Regions from separate parts of the Desulfobulbus oligotrophicus genome, predicted to be linked through region 3. Evidence: riboswitches for the same ligand, from Rfam matches in the RefSeq annotation. Region 3 holds a riboswitch; each other region holds the start of a gene.
What was found. Region 3 has a riboswitch for cobalamin ahead of HP555_RS01235 (sirohydrochlorin cobaltochelatase). Riboswitches for the same ligand answer to the same signal wherever they lie in the genome.

Region 1 (4,633 bases), 510 kb from region 3:
ATCCTGCTCCTGACCGCCGATCACGACCGGTGTCTGTTGAAGGCTGCTGGTCGGGGTAAGATCCATGGTAAGATTGGTGAAAGGGGTCTGAAAACCGACCCGGGTGGGGACGTTAAGGTTGAAGACAAATTCCTGGAGCGCCTGCTTGATCTCCCGGTAGGTCAGCTGATCGTGGCGGATAAAGGGAGCGAGCAGGGTGTCGAAGCTGGAAAAGGCCTGTGCTCCGGCAGCCTCTCCCTGTAATGTATAGAAGAAGTTCACTATTTGGCCAAGAGCACTGCGGAAATGTCTGGCCGGTGCACTTTCCGCCTTTCCCGGGGCACCGGTAAAACCGCTTAAAAGCAGATCACGAAGGTCCCACCCGACACAGTAGACGGACAGCAGGTTCAGATCGTGGACATGGAGATCACCGTTCAGGTGCGCTCTGCGAACCTCGGCGGGATAGATCTTGTTGAGCCAGTAGGTCCGGCTGACTTCACTGGAGATGTAGTTGTTCAACCCCTGCAGTGAATAACACATGTTGGAGTTTTCCTGCACCTGCCAGTCCAGCCGTTGCAGATAGCTGTCGATCAGGGACAGGTCCGTTCGGGTGACCATCTCCCGGATGCGGGCATGCTGGTCCCGATAGAGGATATAGGCCTTGGCCGTTTTTTTATACATGGAGGAGAGCAGAACCTCTTCCACCACATCTTGAATTTCCTCGACACAGGGGGCATCGGTATCAAGGAGGGTTTGGGCAACGGCCAGGGCATGTATGGTCAACCGCCGGGCTTCGGGGAGCCCGAATTCTCCGGTGGCCTGACCGGCTTTGAGAAGAGCGCTGGTGATCTTTCCCGACTCGAACGGAACCAGACGCTGATCGCGTTTTCTGATCGTGGTGAATACTTTGACAGAGGGTTGCAGACAGACGTGTGACATGGCTCTCTCCTTGACGCGAGGCAAGAGGGTGCAGGTGACAGCCGTTGCATGTGCGGCTGTGGTTTCACGGCAGGTCTTCGGACTTTCAGGCGATTGGGGAACCTACTGGTTGTCACTTCCCGGTCAACTGACCAGTGTCTTTGACAATGTTCGTTCCTGATTACCGCTGCGCGACAGTTCCGGATTTGCACCGGATTCCCTATTCTCCTCCTGGCTCTCAGGACAGGAGGAACCGCTTGACCACTATATATTGTGTTTTCAGTTTATGGTCAACACTAAAAAAGGCGTTGCCTGATGTGTTGTTACTGTACAGGAGGAGGTGCAATGCATGCATGATTACATCGCATCCTTCAGTTTTTTATCTTGACAGTCATGATCGATTTCGTTTTAGTGTCGGTATTCTGTTGTACCATCTTCAGGTTCCGTAAGGATAAAAGGGAACTCCGTGTGAATCGGAGACGGGCCCGCCGCTGTATTCGGGGACGAACGCTGCACAATGTCACTGGCTAAAAGGCTGGGAAGGCGCAGTCAGTAGGATGATCCGAGAGTCAGAAGACCTGCCTGAAAGATGACAGCGCTTTCCCCCTGGACCAGGGAGGGCACCGATACGTGGATAAACCAGGGCATCCCCGGATCAATCTATATTGATCCGGGGATTTTTTTTGTCGTTTTTTCATGGAAGATATTGGGGGAATGCTGGTCCGATGTAGTCAGGTAGTTCGGTTTTAACTCGTTGTTTTAGAAGAAAAAATCGGTGCCATTGTAATGGCCTAACAGGGAAGACGGTGCAAGTCCGTCGCGGTCCGGCCGCTGTAATCGGGGACGAAATCCGCCTTATGTCACTGGTCGATTTGATCGGGAAGACGTGGAGAGTAGGGTGATCCGAAAGCCAGAAGACCTGCCGGTTTTTTTGATCAGCGTAAGCGGCCGTGGTTCCCGTTGTTGATCCCAGCACTGTGCAGGTTCGAGGCCTGCGTGTTATCAGCGGTGCAGAGACAGGGGAACCCCCGGCCCGAAAGGGTCGGGGGTTTTTTGTTAACCAAATGACAAGGAGTAAAAATGGGAACAGCATTGGACATTCTTAAAGATTTTCCGGCCAACACCCATGCCGAGTGGCTGGCAGAGGTGGAAAAGCAGTTGAAGGGCAAGTCCTTTGACAAGACTTTGGTCAAAAAAACCTACGAAGGCATTGACATTCAGCCGATGTACTTCATCCACGACCTCGACGGTCTGCCCCTGGTCGATACCCTGCCCGGTGAGGCGCCCTACATGCGTGGTACCACGGCTTCAGGCCCCAGGGTCAATGCCTGGCACATTGCCCAGGAGATTACCCAGCCCGATCCCGAAGAGTTCAATCGTGCCGCCAGGTATGATCTCACCCGGGGCCAGAACAGCCTTAACATCGTGTTCGACCAGGCTACCTTAAATGGATATGACCCGGATCAGGCTCCGGCGGAGATGGTCGGCAAGGATGGCCTGTCGCTTGCAAGTCTGAGTGACGCCAAAGTTGCCCTGGAGGGTATCGACCTGACCGCCCACCCCTGCAGGATCACCTGCGGTGCCACGGGGATAGCCCAGACAGCACTGGTTGTTGCCCTGATTGAGGACCAGGGACAGTCGCCTGCTGATCTTGAGGGTTCGCTGGTGGTTGATCCCCTGGGTGTACTGGCCGTTGCGGGAAAGCTGCCCTGTTCTTCGGCCGAGGCCTACGACCGGATGGCGCAACTCACCCTGTGGGCCATGGAGCATGCCCCTAAAGTGCGTACAATCACCGTTGGCACGGAAGATTACCGTAACAGCGGCGGTAATGCTGTGCAGGATATTGCCTATGCCCTGGCCACCGGAGTGGCCTACATCCGCGCCCTGCTTGAACGCGGACTTGGCATCAACGATATTGCGGTGCGCATGAACTTTGAGTTTGCAATCGGCAATGACTTCTTTATGGAAATTGCCAAGTTCCGCGCTGCACGAATGGTCTGGGCCCAGGTAATCGACTCCTTCGGTGGTAATGCCGAGGCTCAGAAGATGTATGTTCATGCCCGTACAGCCACGTGGAACAAGACCGAGGTGGACCCCTGGGTAAATATGCTGCGCGTTTCCACTGAAGCTTTTTCCGGCATTGCCGGTGGTGTCGACAGCATGCACGTCGGGCCTTTTGATGAGATCTTCCGCACACCCAACGAGTTTTCCCGTCGTATTGCCCGCAATGTGCAGATCGTGCTCAAAGATGAGGGCCATTTCGATAAGGTGATCGATCCGGCCGGCGGCTGCTGGTATGTGGAGAAGATAACCGCCCAGTTGGCCGAGAAGGCCTGGAAGCTGTTCCAGGATATCGAGGCAGCCGGCGGCATGCTGGCTGCACTTGAGAAGGGGATGCCACAGGAAGGGGTGGCTGAGACAGCGGCACAGCGAGCGAAAAACGTTGCCACGCGCACTGACCGGTTCGTCGGCACCAACATGTATCCGAATTTGCAGGAGAAACGCCAACTGGCCGAGCCTTTTGATCATCAGGGGTTCCGCGAGAAAAGGACACAGGCGCTCAAGGCCCATGCGGGCAGTATCGACGACCAGGCCTGCGCTGCGGCCCTGACAGCCATCCGCGAATGTCGCTCCACTCTTGACAGTACAGTTATGGCCCAGACCATCAAGGCTGCCCGCCGGGGAGCCACCTTGGGTATGGTGGCCGGTGCTCTGCAGAAAGAGGCCGGGGAGATCGCCGTTCAACCGCTCAACATCCATCGCGGTGCCGAACCCTTTGAAAAGATCCGTCGTGCCACCGAGGATTACACGGCCCGTACCGGCATCGTTCCCAAGCTCTTTTTGGCCAATATGGGGCCCATTCCCCAGCACAAAGCCCGAGCTGATTTTTCCACCGCCTTTTTCAATGTCGGCGGTTTTGAGACCATCGGCAACAACGGCTTTGGCACCGTTGACGAGGCAGCCAAGGCTACACTCGATTCTGGAGCTAAAGCCGTGGTCATCTGTTCCACTGATGCCACGTATCCGGATATTGTCCCTGCACTGGCGCAACAGCTGAAAGCTGCTGATCCCCACATCATGATCATCCTTGCGGGATTCCCTAAAGAACATGTGGATGCTTTTAAGGAGGCAGGCGTGGATGAGTTCCTCCATGTTCGTGTCAATGCCCTGGAGCTGCTCACCAAACTGCAAAAACATCTGGAGGTGATCGCATGAGTTCGCCTGACTTTACCACCATTGGATTCAAGCCTGTCTCTGCGCCCATGGATTATCAAGCCTGGGCAGCCAAGGTCAAGAAGGAGACCGGCCTCACCGCCGAAGAACTGGCCTGGCGCACGGTCGAGCAGATCGATGTCAAACCGCTCTACACCAGGAAAGATTACGACGCCCTGGACCACCTCAGCTACATGGCCGGCATCCCGCCCTACCTGCGCGGCCCCTATGGCACCATGTTCGTGCAGCGCCCCTGGACCGTCCGTCAGTACGCCGGGTTTTCCACTGCCGAGGAAAGTAACGCCTTCTACCGCCGCAACCTTGCAGCCGGTCAGATGGGGTTGTCCATCGCCTTTGATCTGGCGACCCACCGGGGCTATGATTCTGATCACGCGCGTGTGGTCGGCGATGTGGGCAAGGCCGGTGTGGCCGTTGATTCGATCCTGGATATGAACGTGCTCTTTGCCGGTATCCCGCTCGATCAGATGACGGTGTCCATGACCATGAATGGTGCGGTGCTGCC
Region 2 (4,633 bases), 1.5 Mb from region 3:
TCGTCGTTTTCCAGGGCGGCAACCGCGATCTGATCAGTGCCGGTGCCGGTGGCCAGACCATCGGAATACCGGGAGTTAACCGCCAGCTCCTGCAACACCGCCACCTTGGCCTCAGTGGCAGTCATAATGCAGCGGGTCAGGGCTCCAGGGGTTAACGGTCTGCTGATAAACACCATGGTGTTGATCGTGCCCGGCCCGGGAACAGTGGTTGCCGTGGTCAGGGATTCAAACCCGGTCGCAGTCTCCACAACCGTGGCAGGATCACCCACCCGGCCGGCATTGGCATCCACACCGCCGGTACAGATTGCAGCAACGGTCAGACCGCGAAACTGTTGCTGTGCAATACAGGCATTGTGCATGTTGGCAGCCGTCCCCAAAGTGGCGCACTGTTCAGCAGGCAGGCCGTACTGGGCACAGATGGTCCGACGGTAGCTGTGGGGGTCATCACAGGGCTGTGCCGACAAGCGCTTGCTGTGACCAGCGGGTTCACAGCTCTGGTGATTGTACACACAGGTAAGATCAAAACGCAGGCCTCCGGCAACAGGACAGGTGGAGAGGATGCTGTGCGGTTTGAGAAAACAGGCGCAAAGTATTTTTTCCTGCCGATGAATTTCAACGCCATTGTACAAAGTGTCGATGAGCATGCCGGGGTTTTCCTCGAAACCTTCTGGTTTCTCGAGCCGAAAAGGAGTTCTTCAGTGGGTTGGCGGGTTGGTCCAGGTCAGATGCTGATAAAACTTTTCACCCTTCAAGCTTGAAGGTGATCGTCTGTTCCACCATGGCCTTGACCGCCACACCCTTCACCGTGCCCGGCTTAAAGCGCCAGTTGCTGATACAACGCAGCACACTCTCTTCAAAAACACCCTGGGGATCGGCGCTCAGCACCGCAATGCGCCCGACCTTGCCGCGCTCGTCAACCAAAAACCTCACCTTGATCCACCCCTGAATATTGCGCCGTTTGGCAGCCGGCGGATAGATCGGCGATGCCTTGGCCAGCACAGCCAGGGGACCGTCGAGCTGACTGACACTGAAAACACCGCCACCGCCGCCACCTCTTCTCGGTTCGGTTGTTTTCGGCTGATTCGCAGGTGCGGCGGGTGCTGCTGTCTCAGCTGTCGAAGGTGTTTCCCGGGACTCTGTGGTTTCTGCCGCTGCAACCGGTACGATTTCCACAGCCTGCGTCTTTTCCGGTACCGGCTGAATGGTTTTTTTGGGCTTTACCTGCTGTTGTGGCTTCTTTTTTGCCACTGGTTTGGGAACCGTCTTTTTTTTCACTGCCGGGGTCGGCGGCGTTGATTCGACCTTCGGCGGTGCTGCCGGTTCAACGGTTTCGACAGGACCGGCAGCCAGGATGGAAAAATCAAGAGGCACCGGTACCCGCATGATCTGGCTTTGCTGCCCCAGAGAGACCGCACTCCACAGAAGCACTGCATGTAAAAGTACGGAAAAAGTGGTGGCCCCGGCCTGTCGATTCATGGCTGCTGTTCGGTCTGCAGGCTTAAGGTGGTAAATTCCAGCTGTTTGACAGCCTCATACAGATCGACAAACAGCTGGAGCGCTATATCCCGGTCTGCACGGATCGTGATCGGCGTGTCCCGGCTCACCTCCGCCAGTGCAGTTGCCAGTTCCGGTAACGGGGTTTCACTGTTTTCCACCCAGACGGTTCCCTCTTTGGTAATGGCAATGGTCAGAGGCTGCTGAAGAGACGCATCCTGCACAGCCTCGGCTTTAGGCAGGTCAACCTTAATACCGCCGGTGGCGATGAAGGTTGAAGTGGTGAGAACAATGGTCAGCAACACCAGCATCACATCAACCAGCGGAATAACATTCAGATAATCAAATTCCCTTTCGTCCATGACTGATATCCCATTGCATGAGCAGTACCTTGCAACGCCGGAGTAAAAAGTTGTACATGGCCACCGCCGGAATGGCAACCAGCAGACCCATTGCCGTTGCTTTCAGGGCCAGGGCCAGACCGGTCATGATCTTGGCGGTATCAAATCCCACCGAGCCGATATCGTAAAAGGTGAGCATAATGCCGAGCACTGTACCGAGCAGGCCGATATAGGGGGCATTGGAGCCGATGGTGGCAATCATATGGAGTTTGCTGGTCAGATGCAGTTCCAGCTCTCTGCGGTCCCGGTACTGTTCAACACGGGTTGAACGATAGACGAGCCAGCGCTCGAGCGCCACGGCAACTGCAATCACACTGAGCAGTCCAAGAAAACCGAGCACCCCGAAATCTATCAACCTCTGCAGATGTTCCATGGAGATCCTTGCTGATCAAAAAAAGATATGGGTAGAAGATCGGCCTGCCAAAAGTGCGCATAACCGACAGACCATCAGCCGGGAGATGGTGCGAGGTGGCCCTGCAGGCAGCAGCGGGAACACTGCCTGTTCCGGTGCAACACTGTCGCGGAAGGATAAAACGATAGCATCCTCTGCAGGGCTCCCGACATGATGGTCAGGTAAAGCCGACCAGCAGCCGGAATGACCACAGCCTGTGAAACGGGCGAAAAAAAATCCCGGACCGAAAATTCGATCCGGGATAGCCCTATTTATCCACAGAAGTGATGAACCGGGTACGCTGCCGTCCTCGCAGCCGTCTCCTCTATCCATTCAGGCAGGTCTTCTGACTCACGGTTCATCCTACTGACTGCGCCTTCCCGGCCCCATGGGCCAGTGACATCCTGCAGCGTTCGTCCCCGATTACAGCGGCGGGCCCGTCCTCGATTCTCACGAGGTTCCCTCTTACGTTTATACAAACACCTGAACTTGAAATGGATAGAACCCATGCACCACAGATTGTCAAGGAAATTGTTTTGCAGGCAGGGTCACATACCATATACTGAAGGAAAGATATGTGCGTTTTCAATGACCTGGCGTTTTCTTCCAGTGGTGAGAGCCGTCACGGCAAAAGGCCTCTTCTGATCTGTTCCTTACCTGTGATGTATGGTTGTATCTTCCGGCAGAGTCAGGGTATATATCTGAGTTGCCCGTGCAAACAGACCTTGTGCCGGGTGGACGAAACATATGACCATAAGCACCTGCTCCCATCATCGCCCTTACCTGTGGTCAAGCGAAATGAAAACAATCCTCACAACCCTTCTCGTCTGTTTACTGGCAGGTACAGCCTGGGCCACCAGGCAGTTTCCGGAAATGCTGGTGTACAACAACACAACCTACGACATGTACACCACCCCGCTGGAAGCGCTCTTTCCCGCAGGAAAAACCAAAACCTTTGTGCCACGACCGCCCTCAACAGCCTGTATACGTGGGTACGTCGGTTCATGGAAAATAGAAGATGATTGGCTGTTCCTTGTTGCCCTATACGACGGTACCCCGCATCGAAGCGTCATACCACTGACCGAAATTGATCCACAGTGGGTCTCACCTGTGAGGGCGGACTGGTTTTCCGGTACTCTGCGCCTCGGCAGCGGTAGGATCCTGTCGCGAGCCATGGGCGTTGATGCAACACGAGAAAAGGAAGTTTATCTGGATGTCAAAAACGGCAAGGTCATCTCAAGCCGCCACGTTCACAATACAAAATAAGACAGACCAAACAAACACCGCCACCTGGAAAACCTATAGCAATCCACAGTATGCTTTCATCTTCAAATATCCGCAAAACTGGGTTGTGGAAGATGAAGGATACCATGAGACTGCCGGAGGGTGCCGGGCAGACGTACCCTCGCTGGCACTTTATGAACAGGGAAAGGAAGAAAATTTAAACGATTGGATTCGTGTAAATCCCCGGCAGTTTATGCGTGAGGATGGAAGATGTTTAGAGATCAGAAAACATGCCATCTGCACCTACAGTACGGATGCAGCGGTGCCGGCAGCATACAACCATTTTGTTGCCGACTTTACCTTGCAACCGACTACGAAAAAACGATAAACAGATATATCCGGCCAACTGCCTATGCAGCACGACCAGATTTCAGTGCACACAACAAACATTCATATTCTCACTCTTCCGGATGCCGACAGCTGCATCTGCTGCATTTTTAGATGAACAGGCACACTCTATACGCTCTTGTCATTGTCGCCGCCGGCGGCGCGCTCGGTTCAGCAGGTCGCCATCTGCTTGCCGGATGGATCCTGCATCACACCATGGGCTGGCGTTTTCCGCTGGGTACGTTTATCGTCAATGTTCTTGGCTGCCTGGTCATTGGCGTGCTGGCAGGTTTTGTTATTAAATACAACTTCTTTTCCGCCGAGGCCCGGCTGTTCCTCTTCACCGGTATTGCCGGTGGGTTTACCACCTTTTCCGCCTTTGGACTTGAAACCTTTTATCTCCTGCGTCGTGCTGAGTTTCTGATGGCCGGAGGGTATATCCTGCTCAGTGTTGTTGTCTGCCTCCTTGCCCTGTGGGTTGGCTTTAGTGCTGTTCCACAACAGGGCTGACAAGGTGCCGCCTGTGCTACAAGGCAACGGCGCTACCGGTCCTGTTTAGCAAAATACCGATCAAATACATATTCTTATTCACCTTCGCAGTAATGAAAAAAATCTGCAAACCGATATTTTCCTGTTTCATTTTCCACAGCTACCGTTTATGCTGAGCGCACAATCATCAATGTCTATCGACTGTATGCATACTACACAGTGCCACACATATCAGGAGGAATTTTAC
Region 3 (4,633 bases):
GAATCTTGTACTGATGACGGGAGGATGCACAGATCCAATGGAACAAGACGCCATCTTTGAGCGACTGCTGCAAATCATCACCAATTACCGGCAACAACGAACCACCGACTGCTTTGTCGACTACCTGGAGCCCGACGAACTTCGGCAACGACTCCGACTTGAGGAGGATCGCGGTCGTGGAGACTGGGACGCTCTGTTTTCCTGGGTTGAGGCCTATCTGGCGTATGCTGTAAAAACCACGCATCCCGGCTATGTCAACCGTATGTGGGCCGGCGCCAACCTCCCTTCAGTCATCGGGGAGATCATTGTCGCCTGCACGAACACCTCGGCCTGCACGTACGAAACTGCGCCGGTGTCCACCCTGATGGAAAAGTACATGCTTACCACCATGCTCAGACTGGTCGGCTTTGAGCAGGGGTGCGGCCAGATGACCACCGGTTCGAGCAATGCCAATATGATTGCCATGATGGCCGCCCGCAATACCGCTCTGCCGGACATCAAAAACAAGGGACTGTCCGGCGGACCGCCGCTGTTTGCCTTTGTCAATGCAGATGCGCACTACTCCATGGACCGGGCCGCCAACATTCTCGGAATCGGCACTGATCAGCTGCGTAAAGTCGCTGTGGATGAGCACGGCCGCATGGATACAGTCTCCCTGGAAAGGCAGCTTGCCGATGTTCAGGCTCGGGGCGGCCTGCCGTTTTTCGTGGCCGCCACCGCCGGAACCACGGTCCGCGGTGCGTACGATCGTGTTGAACCTCTGCTGGCGTTACGCCGGAAGTACGGTTTCTGGCTGCATGTTGACGGTGCCTGGGGCGGAGCGGTGATCTTCAGTGACGAACTTCGCCGCCGATTCCTGCCGGATCTTGAACAGGCGGACTCCTTCACCCTCGACTTTCACAAGATGCTGGGCACGGCGCTGATGTGCAATGTACTGCTGTTTAATCGGCATCAGGATGTCTTGCGCAGGGTGTGCAGTGCCGGTGACGAAAGTTACATCTTCCACGGCGGGGAAAACGGCGAAATCAGAGATCTCGGTACCCTGTCCCTGCAGTGCGGTCGCCGTGTTGACAGTCTGAAGTGGTTCCTTGACTGGAAATTTTATGGTCAGGCCGGATTTGCAGAACGCGTCGAGCACTACCTCGATCTCTGCCGGTATGCGGAACAGCAGATTAAACGCTTGCCGGAACTTGAGATGGCGGTCCCCAGAGAATCGTTTAACGTCTGTTTTCGATTCCGCACCCCGAACGGCACTCCGGCAGCCCTGTTCAATCAGAATTTGCGCGAGCAGATGCATCACAGCAAACGCGCCCTGATCGGTACCGGCTTTGTCAACGGTGAACTCGTGCTCCGGCTGTTGATCACAAACGTCAATGTCGACAAGCCTGAAATCGACCGGTTCCTCACCGCTGTGATCGAAACCGGACGAGAACTGCTCCAGCAAAAAAACAGTCTCCAGCACAACAATACAGCGAGGCGGCCATGAGCGACAACGAGTATGCGATGACCCAGAAAGAGGCTGCTGATTTCCTTGATGTTTCTATTAAGTCCATCACTCGCTACCGCAAGCGCGGTCTTCCCTTTAAGATGATACTCAACCCGGCCACCGGCAAACAGGAGGTCCGTTTTCGCCGACCGGATCTGGAAAAATGGAGCGACGGCCGCCGACTGATGGCCACCTATGCCCGGGACGCAGAGCCAACCGCTCCACCGCCCCCTGCCCCTGTTGCCTCACCAGCCGCCGCAGACGACAGCTACCTTGATGAACTGCTGCAGTCCTATAAAAATCAGATCGGCCTGCTTCGTGACCAGCTCGAAGACATGCGCGAACAACTGGCACGGCGTGACCGGCAGATTGACGATCTGATGCGAATGATGGTGGGTTTACAGTTAGAGTATAAACCAATGCCGCTCGCCCCGGATGAGCAACCTCAGGACGACCGCCTGTCCGCAGACCGTCCGTCTGATCTGTACGAAGCCATCGTGCTGCCTGCCGATTTCACATCTCTGCACACAGCTACCCCAGCGTCTCCCCCGCCGGATCGACAGGAAGTATGGCATCCCAAAAAAACGTTCAGCCGTGAACAGCTGGCTGCTTCGGTGCAACGACTCCGGCAAAAGGGGAAAAGCTATGAAGAGATCGCCCGGGCCCTTGATCAGATCCAGGCGGCCCCCCCTTCGGGCCGGCTCGAATGGAGCGCCTCCGAAGTACAGTCCCTCTTACCCCCCCTGGTGGACAACACGCTCGCCATGGACTGATCCGCACAACAGCGGGCACCAATGCCGGGCTCCCGTTTTTCTGCACAACCTTTATTCACGGCTTGACTTCACCGGAAGCGACGGGTACGATGGCTCGCACTGACATTCAGGTGTCCAGATCAACGGATGAAAAGGGAATCCGGTGCAAAACCGGAACGGGCCCGCCGCTGTAACCGGGGACAGATCCCGCACGAACGTCACTGCTCCGTCAGGAATGGGAAGACGCGGGACGAGGTCGATCCGGAAGTCAGAAGACCTGCCTGAATTATGGATCCCGCGTCTGCAGGCACAGGAACGGGACAGGCTCCAGCGGTAAGCACGGGATATCCTGGATCATAAAGAATGATCCGGGATTTTTTTATTTCAGCCTCCCGGTTCAGCCCGGCATGCACCAGTACTGCTGCTCTGGTATGCCTCCAACCGAGAAAACCCATCATGCATGAGAACAAAGCGATTGTCCTGGCCACGTTCGGCACAACAGTGGAAACAGCCCTTTCCGGACTGCTGTCCATTCGTCGGGCCATGACTGAGGCGTTTCCACAGATTCCGGTCAGGATGGCCTTTACAGCCAATCAGATCCGGCAGATCTGGCAGCGTCGTGCCCAGGACCCCATCTATCTGAACACGCATCCGGAAGTTCCCGACGAGATCCTTAAAGTCCAGGGTGTCCTGGCGGCCATAGCCAATCTCCAGGACCGGGGTGTCGACACTTTGATCGTCCAGTCGACCCACATTGTCCCGGCTGAGGAGTTCCACGACCTCGGCGCCTATGTTCGCGGACTGACCTCGATCAGTACCATGAAGCCGAGATGGCGACCTTTTAAAACCATTGCCCTGGGCCGACCGCTTTTGGGCAGCTATCACCTCCAACGCCCCTACGCCGACGACATCCGCCGGGCTGCTGAAGCATTATCCGACGACGCTGCCCTGGCTCGTGACAAAAAAGCCGCCCTCGTCTACATGGGCCACGGCAACCACTTCTTTCCCTCCGGTGGCCTGTATCTTGAATTTGCCGCCCGCATGCGTCAGCTGTATCCCGATGTGCTGACCCTGATTGCCACAGCGGAAGGTTTTCCCGATCTTGACGACATCCTCACCGATCTGTGCCACCATGGGGTTCAGCGGGTGATACTCAAGCCCTTTTTACTGGTTGCCGGTGAACACGCCGCCAACGATCTCGCCGGACCGGAAGAGGACTCCTGGCTGTCAAGGCTTACAGCACAGGGGTTTGAAGTCACGCCTGTGCTTACAGGGTTGAGCCAGTGTCCGGCTCTGGTACAGATATTTATAGACCATGCGGCAGAAGCCGCTGCCGATGCGGGAGTCGAGTTGCACTGATGACCAGACCAACCATGACAGCGTGGCTGCTGCCACTGGTCATAGCCGTGATGGCGGCAATTGCCTTCTCGGCAACCCTCGGTTTTCTCCAGGTCTCAGTTTCAGATGTGGTGGCTGTTCTCTTTGCCAGGCTGAGCGGTCAGGCACCGCCTGCAGATATCGACCCGGTTGCCGCCACGGTGATCACTGATGTCCGTCTGCCCCGCATACTGGCCTCCGTCCTGGTCGGCGGCCTGCTCGGTGTCAGCGGGGCCGTCTTTCAGGCCATTCTGCTCAACCCGCTTGCAGACTCGTACACCCTGGGCATCTCCACAGGAGCAGCCTTTGGAGCCTCGCTCGTCATTGTCTTGCAGATCTTCGGCCTTTCTCTACCCACCAGCGTGACTGTTCCGATCTTTGCCTTCGGCGGCGCCGTGGGCACCCTGGCCGTGGTTCTGTTTTTAGCATCCGGGGATCGACGACTCTCCTCCACAAGTCTTATTCTGGCCGGAGTCATTGTGGCGGCTATCTTGTCGGCAGCCATCGGTTTTCTGAAGTTCCTTGCCGATGAACAGGTCGGCCTGATCGTTTTCTGGCTCATGGGCAGCCTTGCCGGAGCCTCCTGGTCCAGTATCGTCCTGCTGGCACCCGCGGCCCTGTTCGGCACCCTGGTGGCTGTCTACTACAGTCGCGACCTCAACATCATGGCCACCGGCGACCGCACAGCCACTTCCCTCGGGGTGCATGCCGTGCGCATTCGGCTCTCCCTGCTCGTTGTGACCTCACTGATGACCGCGCTTGCTGTTTCGGTCTCCGGTATCATCGGCTTTGTCGGCCTGATCGTTCCGCATATGCTCCGCCACCTGGTCGGTCCGGACAATCGGCTCCTGGTGCCGCTGGCCTTTTTTGCCGGCGGCCTGCTTCTCCTGGTGGCCGACACCTTAACCCGGGCCGTGCTGCCGACGGAGGTGCCGATCGGCGTGTTGACCGCCCTGCTCGGCGGGCCGTTTTTCTGTATCCTTTTTAAGCGAAGGCAACGGGATGGCGCAGCCGTATT

Region 1: it holds a riboswitch for cobalamin, as region 3 does, so the genes downstream of both, HP555_RS03645 (methylmalonyl-CoA mutase family protein) here and HP555_RS01235 (sirohydrochlorin cobaltochelatase) in region 3, are expected to answer to the same signal.
Region 2: it holds a riboswitch for cobalamin, as region 3 does, so the genes downstream of both, exbB (TonB-system energizer ExbB) here and HP555_RS01235 (sirohydrochlorin cobaltochelatase) in region 3, are expected to answer to the same signal.

What each region holds. Positions count from the first base shown of each region.
Region 1 is NZ_CP054140.1:792,978-797,610, reverse strand. Features, by position in the region: gene HP555_RS03650 (ribonucleoside triphosphate reductase) at 1-918, opposite strand, end outside; cobalamin riboswitch at 970-1,170, opposite strand; cobalamin riboswitch at 1,319-1,497, shown strand; cobalamin riboswitch at 1,654-1,838, shown strand; gene HP555_RS03645 (methylmalonyl-CoA mutase family protein) at 1,978-4,113, shown strand; gene scpA (methylmalonyl-CoA mutase) at 4,110-4,633, shown strand, end outside.
Region 2 is NZ_CP054140.1:1,864,457-1,869,089, reverse strand. Features, by position in the region: gene HP555_RS08395 (adenosylcobinamide amidohydrolase) at 1-644, opposite strand, end outside; gene HP555_RS08390 (energy transducer TonB) at 742-1,476, opposite strand; gene HP555_RS08385 (ExbD/TolR family protein) at 1,473-1,856, opposite strand; gene exbB (TonB-system energizer ExbB) at 1,837-2,268, opposite strand; cobalamin riboswitch at 2,606-2,788, opposite strand; gene HP555_RS08375 (hypothetical protein) at 3,085-3,552, shown strand; gene HP555_RS08370 (hypothetical protein) at 3,638-3,898, shown strand; gene crcB (fluoride efflux transporter CrcB) at 4,012-4,407, shown strand.
Region 3 is NZ_CP054140.1:278,714-283,346, forward strand. Features, by position in the region: gene HP555_RS01225 (pyridoxal phosphate-dependent decarboxylase family protein) at 38-1,486, shown strand; gene HP555_RS01230 (helix-turn-helix domain-containing protein) at 1,483-2,259, shown strand; cobalamin riboswitch at 2,351-2,537, shown strand; gene HP555_RS01235 (sirohydrochlorin cobaltochelatase) at 2,695-3,597, shown strand; gene HP555_RS01240 (FecCD family ABC transporter permease) at 3,597-4,633, shown strand, end outside; gene HP555_RS01245 (heme ABC transporter ATP-binding protein) at 4,618-4,633, shown strand, end outside.